Regions from separate parts of the Sphingomonas sp. 77B genome, predicted to be linked through region 1. Evidence: riboswitches for the same ligand, from Rfam matches in the RefSeq annotation. Region 1 holds a riboswitch; the other holds the start of a gene.

Region 1 (5,751 bases):
CGACCAGATCGCGGAGCGGACGCGCTGGCTTCGGCCCCGGCTGGCGAATGACGAGACGCGCAATGCGCTCGATACCTTCGTGCGCGACTGGAACGAATATCGCAGCCATGCGGAGGAAACTTCGCGAGCGGCGGCGATCGGGTCGCCCCAGGCTATTGCGCTTTTCCGGGTCGCGCGGCCCTATTTCGTCACGGCGAACAAGGCCGCCGACACGATGCGCGTGAAGCAGTCGCAGGCGATCGACGCGCTGGTGGCCGAGGCGAAGGACAATTATCAGACCAGTGAACGGATCGTAATCGGCACCGTAATCGGCGTCGCCCTGCTGACCATGGCTATGTTGATGCTGCTGGTTCGCCTGATCGCACGGCCGGTTGGTGCGATGAGCGGCCTGCTGGGCAAGCTGGCGGCGGGCGAGCGATCCGTCGCGATCCCCGCGAACGACGCGCGAGACGAAGTCGGCGACATGATGCGCGCCGCCGCCACGCTGCGCGATCAGCTGGCGCAGGCGGATCGGCAAAAGGACGAACAGGCGGCGCTCATAGTTTCGACGATCGGGGCGGGGATGCAGGCCCTGGCCGCCGGGGATCTGACCGCCCGGATCGATGTCGCACTGGATGAACCCTTTGCATCGCTGGCCAGCGACTTCAACAACGCCATGGCTCAGGTTGAGCAGGCGATGATCGCGGTGAGTGGTGTTTCCGAAGGCCTTCGTGCGGCCTCAGGAGAGATACGTTCAGCGTCCGAGGACTTGTCCCAGCGCACTGAGCAGCAGGCCGCCAGCCTGGAGGAGACTGCCGCCTCAATGCAGCAAATCACGGACATGGTCGGGCGTTCGGCATCTGACGCAAAACGTGCGGATACGGTGGCAGCAGACGCCAGCAGCGCTGCGCAAAACGGTGGGCAGGTCGTACGCGATGCAGTCGCAGCGATGAGCGGTATCGAGCGGTCCAGCCATGAGATCTCTGAAATAATCAGCGTGATCGATGGCATCGCGTTCCAGACCAATTTGTTGGCGCTGAATGCCGGAGTCGAGGCGGCGCGTGCCGGTGACGCGGGCAAGGGCTTCGCTGTGGTCGCCTCGGAAGTTCGTGCGCTGGCGCAGCGCTCGGCAGATGCGGCCAAGGATGTGAAGTCGCGGATCGTCGCCAGCAACGAGCAGATTGAAACAGGTGTCGAACTGGTGGCGGAGACGGGGCGCTCGCTCGATCAGATCATCGGTCGAGTCCAAGAGATCACCGCCCTGATCAACAGCTTGGCCAACTCGGCTGAACAGCAGGCTGGCGGCTTGGGTCAGGTCAATGTTGCGGTCGAGGAGATGGACGGCGTGACCCAGCGTAACGCGGCTATGGTTGAAGAAACCACCGCCGCGGCTCGCGAACTGACGGACAAGGCGGACGAGCTGGCGGGACATGTCGCTCGCTTCCGGATTGGCGCTTCGGGGATCCGTGCGACCCAGGCCGCTGTCTCACCGAGTCGGCTGGCCCCGAAACCTGCAATGCGTCTCGTCTCCGGCGGCGGCTTAGCAGTTTCCGAGGATTGGTCGGAATTTTGAACAGCCTAGAGGCCCGGCGGCATCGGGGCTGCCGGGCCTCATGCTAGCCTAAACCCAAGGGAAACAGACCCTTAGCAGAGCGTTGAAGCGGCTTGCGGTAACCCAGGGGCAGTCGAGCACATGTGTAACCGAGCCCGATTTGATGGAGAGCCGCAGGCGATATTCCAGTCGGCCGCCAAGCTCTTCGAGGAGCGTCCTCGCGACAATCGCTTCCACCCGCAGGAATTGCGTCCGAAGGCGCGATCCTATGTGATCCGGGAGCAGGATGGCGAGCGCGCTTGGGACGTCATGTCCTGGGACGTACTGGGCGGGAAAGCGCCGTACCCCATGACCAACGTAAGAAACCTGGAACTGCCGCAGTGGCGCCGCCTAGCCGCTGATCCCGCGAACCGCTGCATCATCCCGCTTACAGAGTTTTGCGAGTTCACCCCCGACCGCCACAACCTAGGAGATGGCAAGCCGCCGCTAAAAGGCGAGATGTGGTTCAGCGTCACCGACCAGCCGACTTTCGCGGTCGCGGGGTTCTGGCAGCAGACGGCTGAGGGCCGGTCGTTCGCGATGGTTACCTGCGACGCGAACGAACTGGTCGAGCCCATTCACCCAAAGGCGATGATCACCGTCTTACGTCCTGAGGATGTGACGACATGGCTGCGCGCACCGGCAGAACAAGCGGTGACGCTCCAGCGCCCGTACCGTGCGGATCGAATGAAAGTGCGTGGGCCCGTGTTTCCAACGAGGGAACGTTAGGACCAGGCCGCCGAGCATGTGGCCAGCATTTGCTCTCGATTAATCGGATAGAATTGATCGTATTTATCGTCTAGAGACGATAGGCGTTACCAGATATTGGGCCTGCGTCCTTGGGGAGTAGCTACCCGCAGTAGCGGGGTTGCCGTCAACATCCTTGAGCCATCGGCTCGTGGCGGTAGCAGCAGGTTCGTCCTGCCCGGCGAGACCAATGATGCAGCACTCCGCTTTGTGGCCACGGGTGCATGCATCGTTTGGTTTGCTGGCCCTGAGTAATGACGTGATGCCCGGAATTTTGACGCTTGGCGCTTTGGGCGCAAGCCTGTCTGTCGATGCTTTCGCGGCCTCGTTGAGCAAAGGGGCGACCGAAGGACGAGCCCGCCTTCGTGATGCGGTAAAAGTCGGCATTGTGTTCGGGTTTTTCGAGGCTCTGACGCCTGCACTCGGCTGGCTGCTTGGCTTTGCGTTGAATGACTGGATTGCCGATTACGACCATTGGGTCGCGTTCACGCTACTGTTCGCGGTTGGCGCCTATACGATCCGGGAAGCCTGGACGAGTGAAGGCGATGCGCACCAAATTGACAGCGAAACCAAGCCCAGCATGCTCCGGCTCGCTGCAACGGCGATCGCAACGAGCGTCGACGCGGCGGCCGTCGGTGTGACCCTGGCCCTTATGGACGTCAACATTTGGGCTGCCTGCATGGTCATTGGCGGGACGACGACGTTGATGGCGACCATCGGCGTCATGCTGGGCAAGCATATTGGTCCTTACCTTGGTCGGTACGCTGGCATCCTAGGCGGCTTTGTCCTGATCGTCATCGGCGGATTAATCCTGGCTCAGCATCTGTCATCTTGATCAGAAGAGCGGGACGGGGTCGCGGGGCGTGGCCGTATTTACGTCTCGCTATTATGCGGCTGGGCACTGGATAGCCGGTCAACAGCTCATTGGTCGAGCCATGTCGCGAATGACGCCCGCTGTCCGAAGCATGGCGTTCTGCAACCAATTGCCCGTTCACCTAGCGAACGGCTGCCTCGGCTATCGCAACGGTTGCAGCCCTGCCTCTCCGGCGTTCCATTTCCTGTGCGGGCGACGCGCCCTGTCCGAACGACGACTTGGCGGCGGTCTGCGGCTTGAACCGCTGGTCCAAGTACCCGACCGCGATCGAGCCGCCCAGTACCGTGGCACCAATTATGCCCACACCGAGGAAACCTGTGCTGCGTCTCATGCGACCACTCCCAGATCGGTACAAGGAATTGTAGGTTAGAGGCTGGGGAAACGGCGCAGTCTGGGGCAGGGTCCGTGCGACACGTTTTGTTACAGCGTCGTGCATCACGCGCGAACTGTTGGCACCTCATCGATCCGCGTCGTCCACGCCGGTGATCGCATTTCTGACCGAAGCCGCCACTGCCGCTTGAAGCCCTGTCCAGCGGTGACCGCAGTGAAAGTCCCGAAGCGCCCGTTCACCTCGTCGAGCGCAGCCATCAGACGGTCCCGCTTTTCCGTAACGGCCTCAAATAGCGTTCGGGGGCGATCAGTCGCCGCCACCAAGTCGTCGAGCAAGATCCCGGCCTTCGTATAGGCGTATCCATCCCGCCAGGCTCGCTCGGCACAACGTCGAGCGGCAGCGATCAATTCCAGGCTATCGCTCGTCATCGGATGCAGCGTCACCGCGCGGGACCCGGCATACTGTGGCCGGTCGGGCTTGTGCTTGTTGGTATGGAAGAACGCCGTCAGTCGCCCTGCGACGAGGCCATGGTTGCGCAGCTTCTCTCCAGCCCGCAGCGCATATTGGGATAGCGCGCCCATCAGGCCATCGAAGTCAGTCACAGGCGTCCCGAAGGACCGCGTGACGGCCATGCCCTTCCGCTGCGGCTCGACCGCCTCAACAGCGTCAGCGGGGATGCCGCGCAGCTCAGCGACCAGTCGCTCTAGGACTACCGTACCTACGCCCCGAGCCTGCTTCATGGGCATATCCCGAAGCCCGGCGGCGGTGGTTACGCCCAGCGCTGCCAGCTTTAGCGCCGTGGCCTTGCCGACACCCCATACGTCACCGACTGGGAAAGCCCGCATGACGTCCTGGCGCAGACGTTCGTCCCGAAGGTCAGCGACGCCACTGAAGGGCGGCTGCTTCTTCGCAGCGGCATTGGCCAGCTTGGCTAGCGTCTTGGTATGCGCGATGCCGACGCACGTCGGAATCGTCGTCCAGCGCAGAACCTGAGCGCGGAGGCGATGGGCATGGTCGACAAGGTCGCGGTCATCGAACCCGGCTAGGTCGAGAAATATCTCGTCGATCGAGTATATCTCGAAGTCTCGGACGAACGCTTGGCAGGCAGCCAGGACGCGGCGCTGCATGTCGCCATAGAGCGTGTAATTGGACGAGCGGACCTGAATGCCGTGGCGTCGGATCAGGTCACGCAGGTGATGAGCCGGATCACCCATCTTGATGCCCAGCGCCTTCGCCTCGGCAGAGCGCGCGATCGCACAGCCGTCATTGTTGGACAGCACGATGACCGGCACGCCCACCAAGCTGGAGTCGAATGCGCGCTCGCAGCTCACATAATAGTTGTTGCAGTCGATCAGGGCGATTGGCGAGGTCATACGACCTTGCGCGCTACGCCCACCACGACGCCCCAGATCTCGACATACTCGTCGACGAGAATGTGGGAGAAGCCATCCGCCTCCGGGACAAGCCAATAGCGGCCATCCATCTGCTTCAGGCGCTTCAGCGTGCGATCACCGTGGACCAGCGCGACGACGATCGAACCTGCGCGTGCTCGCTTGGCACGGTTGACCACGATCAGGTCGCCATCAGTGATCCCGGCGCCCGCCATAGATCCGCCCTCGACCCGCATGATGTAACTGGCGGCCGGATGCTCGACGAGCCAAGCCCCCAGATCGATCGGCTCTTCCATGTCGTCCTGGGCAGGCGACGGAAAGCCCGCCGGGGTCCGGCACAGGAAAAACGGCACCTCGCGTGGGATGAGGTCGAACGGCACGTCATGCAGGCGCATCGCAGGCTGAGGTGTCACGTGACGGGAAGCGCGAGCTGTTCACCGGCGGCGGCTAGGCAGGCGCGGGCCGCCAACGCCCCATCGACTGCCTGACGGTAATGCACGGTCCCGTATCGCTCCGCTTCATCGAACACGAACTGCGCCCATTCGTCCGAGGGGTAGCAAGCCTCGTAGATAGCGCGCGCGGCTTCGCGCAGGCGGGGGTCGTGCTGCATCATGCTCATATTCCAGCGATTCGTGACCCGGCCTAGCTGGAACAAAATGCGAACATAGGTCAAGGGGGTGAGGGAGCTTGAGGGGAGTCGCGTAGCTTCAAGTGAAGGCGGCTCAGGACAGGCTGGGATCTCCATTGATACCACTGCGGGACGCAGTGTCGACATGGACAAAGACTCGCTCGTCACCCACGGGCCGCTGATCATCTAGCCCGGTAGTGATCACGAAGC
Region 2 (5,751 bases), on a different contig from region 1:
CGGGCACCCGGCCTTGGTCGAAATCGTGGAACGGCAGCACCGCACCCACCATCCCGCTGCGCTCGACGGGGGTTCCCTATCGCGGCATCAACGTCCTGACCCTTTGGGTTGCCGCCATGACGAAGGGCTATGCTTCCCCGCATTGGCTGACCTTCAAGCAGGCGCTCGCGCTCGGCGGCTGCGTCCGCAAGGGCGAGAAGGGCTCAACCGTCGTCTATGCCAACAAGATCGAGGTGAACGCCGACAGCAAGGCACAGGAGGGCGCAGAGCGAGGCGAGGATGGCAAGCGTCAGGTGGCGTTCCTCAAGCGCTACACCGTCTTCAATGCCGAGCAGATCGACGGCATCGAGGCGAAATATCCTGCCCCCTTGCCCGTCATCACCGCGACCAATCCCGACCAGCGCGACGCCGAACTGGACACGCTCTTTGCCCGCGTGCCCGTCACCCTCAAGCACTTCGGTTCCCAGCCCTATTATCAGCCGAGCGGCGATCATGTCGTCATGCCGCAGTTTGCCGACTTCCACACCAGCGACGACTATTATTCGACCCTAGCGCACGAGCTTTGCCATGCGACGGGGCACGTTGACCGCCTTGCCCGCCCCTCCCTCATTTCCACGAAGCGCGAGGACTATGCTCGCGAGGAACTGGTCGCCGAGCTTGGGGCCGCGTTCGTCAGCGCCACCATCGGCATCAAGCTCCACGATCGCGAGGACCACGCCGCCTATCTGGCGAACTGGCTTCAAGCGCTCCGCAACGACAAGAAGTGCATCTTCACCGCCGCACGGCTCGCGCAGGACGCGTCCGACTGGCTGTTGAGCCGCATGGCGGTCGAGACAGCGCCCGAACTGGAGGCGGCGGCGTGACCGCCGCCGACGATCCCGGCCCCGACGGGGGCCGGGGCGTGGCGGCGCGCATTGTCTTTGACCCGAGCGTCGCCACGGTGAGCGAGGAGGAGTTTAACGAGCTGGTCGCGATCATGCGCGATGGCCCAAATGCGAAGCCGCTGACCCCCGAAGCGCAATGGCGGCGCGACTATCACAAGGCGATGTTCCACCGCCGCCTTGTCGGCGTACAACCCGACCTGTTCGGCGGGAAGCCGGTAACGCATATGTACAAGGCCGCCCCCGGGCCAGTCAGCGACTGGAAACCGGAACCGGTCGAGGAGAAGCTGTCCCGGATCGCGCGCGATCCCCAAGCGACGTTCGGCATCGGCCGACCGGCTCTTTCGCCGGAGGAACTGGCCGTCGTCATCGACGGCGCAGCCAATTGGCTGCGGATCGCGCAGCGGGTCCGGATTGCGGGCGCTTTCGCATCCTATGACGGGCGCGCGGAACGCCGCATCGGTCGGAAAGGCGTGATCTGGCGCTTGTGCAGCCCGGTGTTTGCAGGCCACACCTATGTTTATCTCGATCCGACCGGCGCCGAGCGGGTAGAGAAGATCGTGATGGTGGAGCTGCGCGACGTCGAGCCGATCGATGATGCGCTGTTGGTCCCCGTCCCCTTCCACGCTTGAAGGAGCAGAAGCGAATAGTCATGAGCCCACCCCAACGCCGCCCCGCAATCCGGGCTGTCAGCTTCGAGGACGTTGGCGAGGCCATTGCCCGCCTGATCGTCGTCGCCGGGTCCGATACCGGCCAAGCCTCGCGTGCGGCCGACTTCCTGTTGGCATGGTGGGACGGCAGTGCATGGGGCCATTTTCCGGTCCTTCACCTCTGCAATTGCGATCCCGGCATCTCGGAAGACATGCTCATCGTCATGGCGCATCTGGCGGCCGAGCCGTCCGTCTATCCCGATGCTTGGGGCTACCGCGACGCGATGGCGGCGCTGGTCGAGCAGTGGCGGCCCGCATGACCCCGCTGCGCACCGCCATCGACATCATGACGGGCTTGCCCATCGATCGCGATACACGCCGCGCGCGGCTACTCGCCGCGCGCCGCAAGCCGGTCGGAAGCATCCCCCGGCGCGGCATCCTGTCCGGCCATTGGGATCGTGGCAATGTCGTCGGCGCGTTCCGGGGAGGACGCGGCAGCTTTATCGCGGACTAGCTGCGAAATCGCGCGCCGCTTCCCCGCCAAGCGAGCAAGCGGCGCGCTGGTTTGAGGTCAGGCGGTGAGGTGCTGGTAGAGGATCGTGCCGCCGATGAGGATGAGCGTCAGCCCGCCCAGCATCTCTGCATAGCGGCCGATATACCGTCCCGCGTGCTTGCCGAGCATGACGCCGATCGTGGCGACGACCGTGGTGATCCCGCCAATGATGAGGCACGCGGTCAGGATATTGACCTGCATGACCGCGAGACTGACACCCACCGCCGTTGCATCGATGCTGGTGGCGAGCGCGGTAACGACCAGTCGCCACACGCCGGTCTGAGCGCGCTGACCCGCGTCCACGTCGCTTTTCGTCGCTGCATGGATCATATGCCCGCCGACGCCGAAAAGCAGGAAGAAGGCTATCCAATGATCGACTGCCGCGATCCAAGTGCTCAGCGCCAGGCCGATCGCCCAGCCAATCGCCGGCGTGATCGCCTCGAAGAAGCCGAACACGGCGCCGACACGTAAGGCATCGCGCCAACGATTGCGCTGATTGGTCGCACCCTTCCCCACCGCCGCAGCGAAGGCGTCGACCGACAAGCTGGCGCCAAGAGCGCCGAGCGTTAGCAAACCCGTCATTGATATACGTCCAAGGGCCGTCAACCGAACGACGCAATCCACCTCCGGCCACGAGAGAGGTAGCGCATCGTTGGTCTCGCCGGGCAGATCAAAATCTGCTGCCATCGCCACGAACCGGAAGGTTCAAGGATGTTGACGATGGCCCCGCAACAGCGGGTAGCTACTCCCCAAGAGTGAGACGCCCGTATCCCCTGGGGGGCATATGTACAAGCCGAATCCGATCAACCCTGTCCGATTAGGCGATCACCAGTATTTGGATATCGCCCGGAACTGCTCCACCGCCACCTTTGTCCCCTCGCCCTCTTCGGCGTGAACCAAGCAGTGATCGATATGATCGTTGATGAGCGCGCGCTTGGCGCTGGCGATCGCGTTCTCCACCGCCTGAAGCTGCTGCGCGATATCGACGCACGGCCGTTGCTCTTCGATCATCCCGACGATGCTTTTCAGGTGCCCGGTCGCACGGTTGAGCCGCTTGATGATCGCGGGATGATTGGAATGATCGTAATGGGCCATGTCACCCTATAAGACAAACGGACGAACTTTGTCGAGCAACCCCCCGGGGGGATAGACTCTATCCCCATGGGGGGATATGGACCTGCCCGAACTTCACGTCCGATCGGTCGCGACCGCCGGGCTTGCCGGGACGCACCATGACCTCTTTCGCCGAACTCGTTCAACAGGGCAGCTCCAATCTCTGGCTGTTCATCCCGACCGCGCTGCTGCTCGGTGCGCTGCACGGGCTGGAGCCCGGCCATTCCAAGACCATGATGGCTGCGTTTATTATCGCAGTGCGTGGCACTGTTGGCCAAGCCGTCCTGCTCGGCCTGTGCGCGGCGCTTTCGCACACCGCGATCGTGTGGGGCATCGCGCTTGGCGGGCAATATCTCGGGCGCGGCATCAACACCGAAACGACCGAGCCTTACCTCCTGCTCGGCTCGGCCGTCATCGTTCTTGGCATCGGTCTATGGATGATTTGGCGCACGCGTGCCGATCAGAAGGCCGAAGCCGCGCACGATCACCACCACCATCACGGCGAGGACGAGATCCGCACGATCGACACCGGCCACGGCATGATGCGTCTGGAGATTTTCGAGGATGGCGTGCCGCCGCGCTGGCGGGCGAGCTTTGCCAAGGGTGGCTGGAAAGCGGCGGATGTTATCCTCACAACGGATCGCGGCGAAGGCCGTTCGCAGACATTCCGCTTCGTCGATCGGGGCGATTACATCGAAAGCGTCGAGGAGATCCCGGAACCGCACGCCTTCAACGCGCGCGTCTCGCTGGGCCACGGCGGCCACAGCCATGACTACGACCTCACATTCGCCGAACACGGGCACGATCACGGCCACGGGCATGATGGACTGAAGGTCACGGGCGACGATGCCTACATGAACGCGCATGAGCGCGCCCACGCCGCCGATATCAGCCGCCGGTTCGCCGATCGTCAGGTAACGACCGGCCAGATCGCGCTGTTCGGCCTGACGGGCGGGCTGATCCCCTGCCCCGCAGCCGTCACCGTCCTCCTGCTCTGCCTCCAGCTCAAGCGTCTCGCGCTCGGTGTCGTGCTGGTGAGCGCGTTCAGCGTCGGCCTTGCCGTGACGATGGTCAGCGCCGGCGTCATCGCATCGCTCAGCGTCACGCACATCCGCAAGCGCTGGTCAGGGTTCGGCGACTTCGCGCGCAAGGCGCCTTATGCGTCGGCGGGCCTGATGCTCGTGATCGCGGGCTACATGGCCTATTCCGGCTTGCAAGGCCTCAGTCGGATCGGCGCGATCTGATGCGATCGCCTTGCGTCGATCTATGTGGTTTCGATGCCCGCACCGGATGGTGCCGGGGGTGTGGCCGCACGCGCGACGAGGTCCGGCGTTGGCGTAACCTGCGACCTGGTGATGCACGCCGCGTCATGAGCGACCTGCCACACCGCTTGGCAAAGCTGACCGACCGTTCCGCAAAGGGGGGCACGTCCTGATGTCGTGTCTCGCCGCCAAGGCGCTGGTATAATGTCGAGCAGGCTGAAATAGCGTGAACGCTCGAATTGACCGGCAAGTGATTTCCTTGCCCCGTTTTTTGCGTCGGCTTACGCTGCAAATGATGGCGGTGCAGCGTTCCTCTGTTGCGATCCTAGGAGTCGTGTTGGCGCTGGCCGCTGTCCTCGGGCTTGTCGCAGTATCGGGATGGCATAGCGCCATGGTTCACGATCACGGCCCGGTTCAAGTCGCCATGGTCGATACCCATTCTGATGACGATCACGACCATGCGGTTATGATCGATCATGACGATCAGGCTCCGGCAAAGCAGGCCGACGGCGACGGGCCAGCTCACCTTCTTGCCCACGCCGCAGGCCACTGGGTTGCTTTCGATGGCGCGAGGGCTGCGCCGGTTGCGGCCATCGTCGCCGCTCGCGTGTGGTCGATATTAACTCCATCGCTCCCCAGCGGGATCGACCCATCTAAGCTTCTGCGTCCGCCTCGCGGTTGAGTCTCGCCGACGCCGCGCGCGTCGACTGACTACCCTAGAGGATCATGCACTATGAACGGCAGTTTTCGCCGGTCGCGCACCGTTGCGCTGACCGGCGCCTTTGCGGCGCTATCGCCCGTAGGTGCGGCGTGGTCGCAGACCGCACCCCCCTTTGCACAGCTTCTAAATCAGACGCGTGATGTGCCGCGCGTCCTGGCGCTAGAAGCAGACGTCGCCCGAGCACGCGGCTTGGCATTACAAGCGCGCGCCCGACCGAACCCCTCGATCAATGTCTATGCAGAGAATTTCGTGGGCGACCACGATCGCAATGCGCGCAATCAACAACAGACGACTTTCCAGGTCGATCAGCCTGTCGAACTGGGCGGCAAGCGATCCGCTCGGATCGCCGCCGGTGAAGCCGGGATCGTTGCGGCAAAGGCGCGCGATCGTGACGGCCGTCTCGTCTTTGCGACTGAGCTGGCGCGCGCTTATGCTGGTGCCGAAATCGCCGATCGTCGCATCACCATCGCCGAAGAAGAGGTTAAACAGGCGACCGATGTCTTGAGGGTTGCCCGCGCTTTGGTCGGCGCCGGCAAGGAAGCCCGTCTCCGGCAAGTGCAGGCCGAAACCG

What was found. Region 1 has a riboswitch for manganese ahead of AC1GI4_RS05690 (manganese efflux pump MntP). Riboswitches for the same ligand answer to the same signal wherever they lie in the genome.
Positions count from the first base shown of each region.
Region 2: another riboswitch for manganese. It lies ahead of AC1GI4_RS17255 (manganese efflux pump MntP); the one in region 1 lies ahead of AC1GI4_RS05690 (manganese efflux pump MntP).

Region 1 is NZ_JBWMBY010000001.1:1,246,588-1,252,338, reverse strand. Features, by position in the region: gene AC1GI4_RS05700 (methyl-accepting chemotaxis protein) at 1-1,552, shown strand, start outside; gene AC1GI4_RS05695 (SOS response-associated peptidase family protein) at 1,673-2,299, shown strand; yybP-ykoY riboswitch at 2,400-2,573, shown strand; gene AC1GI4_RS05690 (manganese efflux pump MntP) at 2,556-3,152, shown strand; gene AC1GI4_RS05685 (hypothetical protein) at 3,313-3,522, opposite strand; gene AC1GI4_RS05680 (Y-family DNA polymerase) at 3,627-4,895, opposite strand; gene AC1GI4_RS05675 (LexA family protein) at 4,892-5,326, opposite strand; gene AC1GI4_RS05670 (hypothetical protein) at 5,323-5,586, opposite strand.
Region 2 is NZ_JBWMBY010000002.1:14,822-20,572, forward strand. Features, by position in the region: gene AC1GI4_RS17235 (ArdC family protein) at 1-863, shown strand, start outside; gene AC1GI4_RS17240 (hypothetical protein) at 860-1,513, shown strand; gene AC1GI4_RS17245 (DUF7673 family protein) at 1,534-1,851, shown strand; gene AC1GI4_RS17250 (hypothetical protein) at 1,848-2,045, shown strand; gene AC1GI4_RS17255 (manganese efflux pump MntP) at 2,103-2,666, opposite strand; yybP-ykoY riboswitch at 2,671-2,841, opposite strand; gene AC1GI4_RS17260 (metal-sensing transcriptional repressor) at 2,910-3,179, opposite strand; gene AC1GI4_RS17265 (nickel/cobalt efflux transporter) at 3,317-4,441, shown strand; gene AC1GI4_RS17270 (DUF1289 domain-containing protein) at 4,441-4,632, shown strand; gene AC1GI4_RS17275 (hypothetical protein) at 4,785-4,985, opposite strand; gene AC1GI4_RS17280 (TolC family protein) at 5,193-5,751, shown strand, end outside.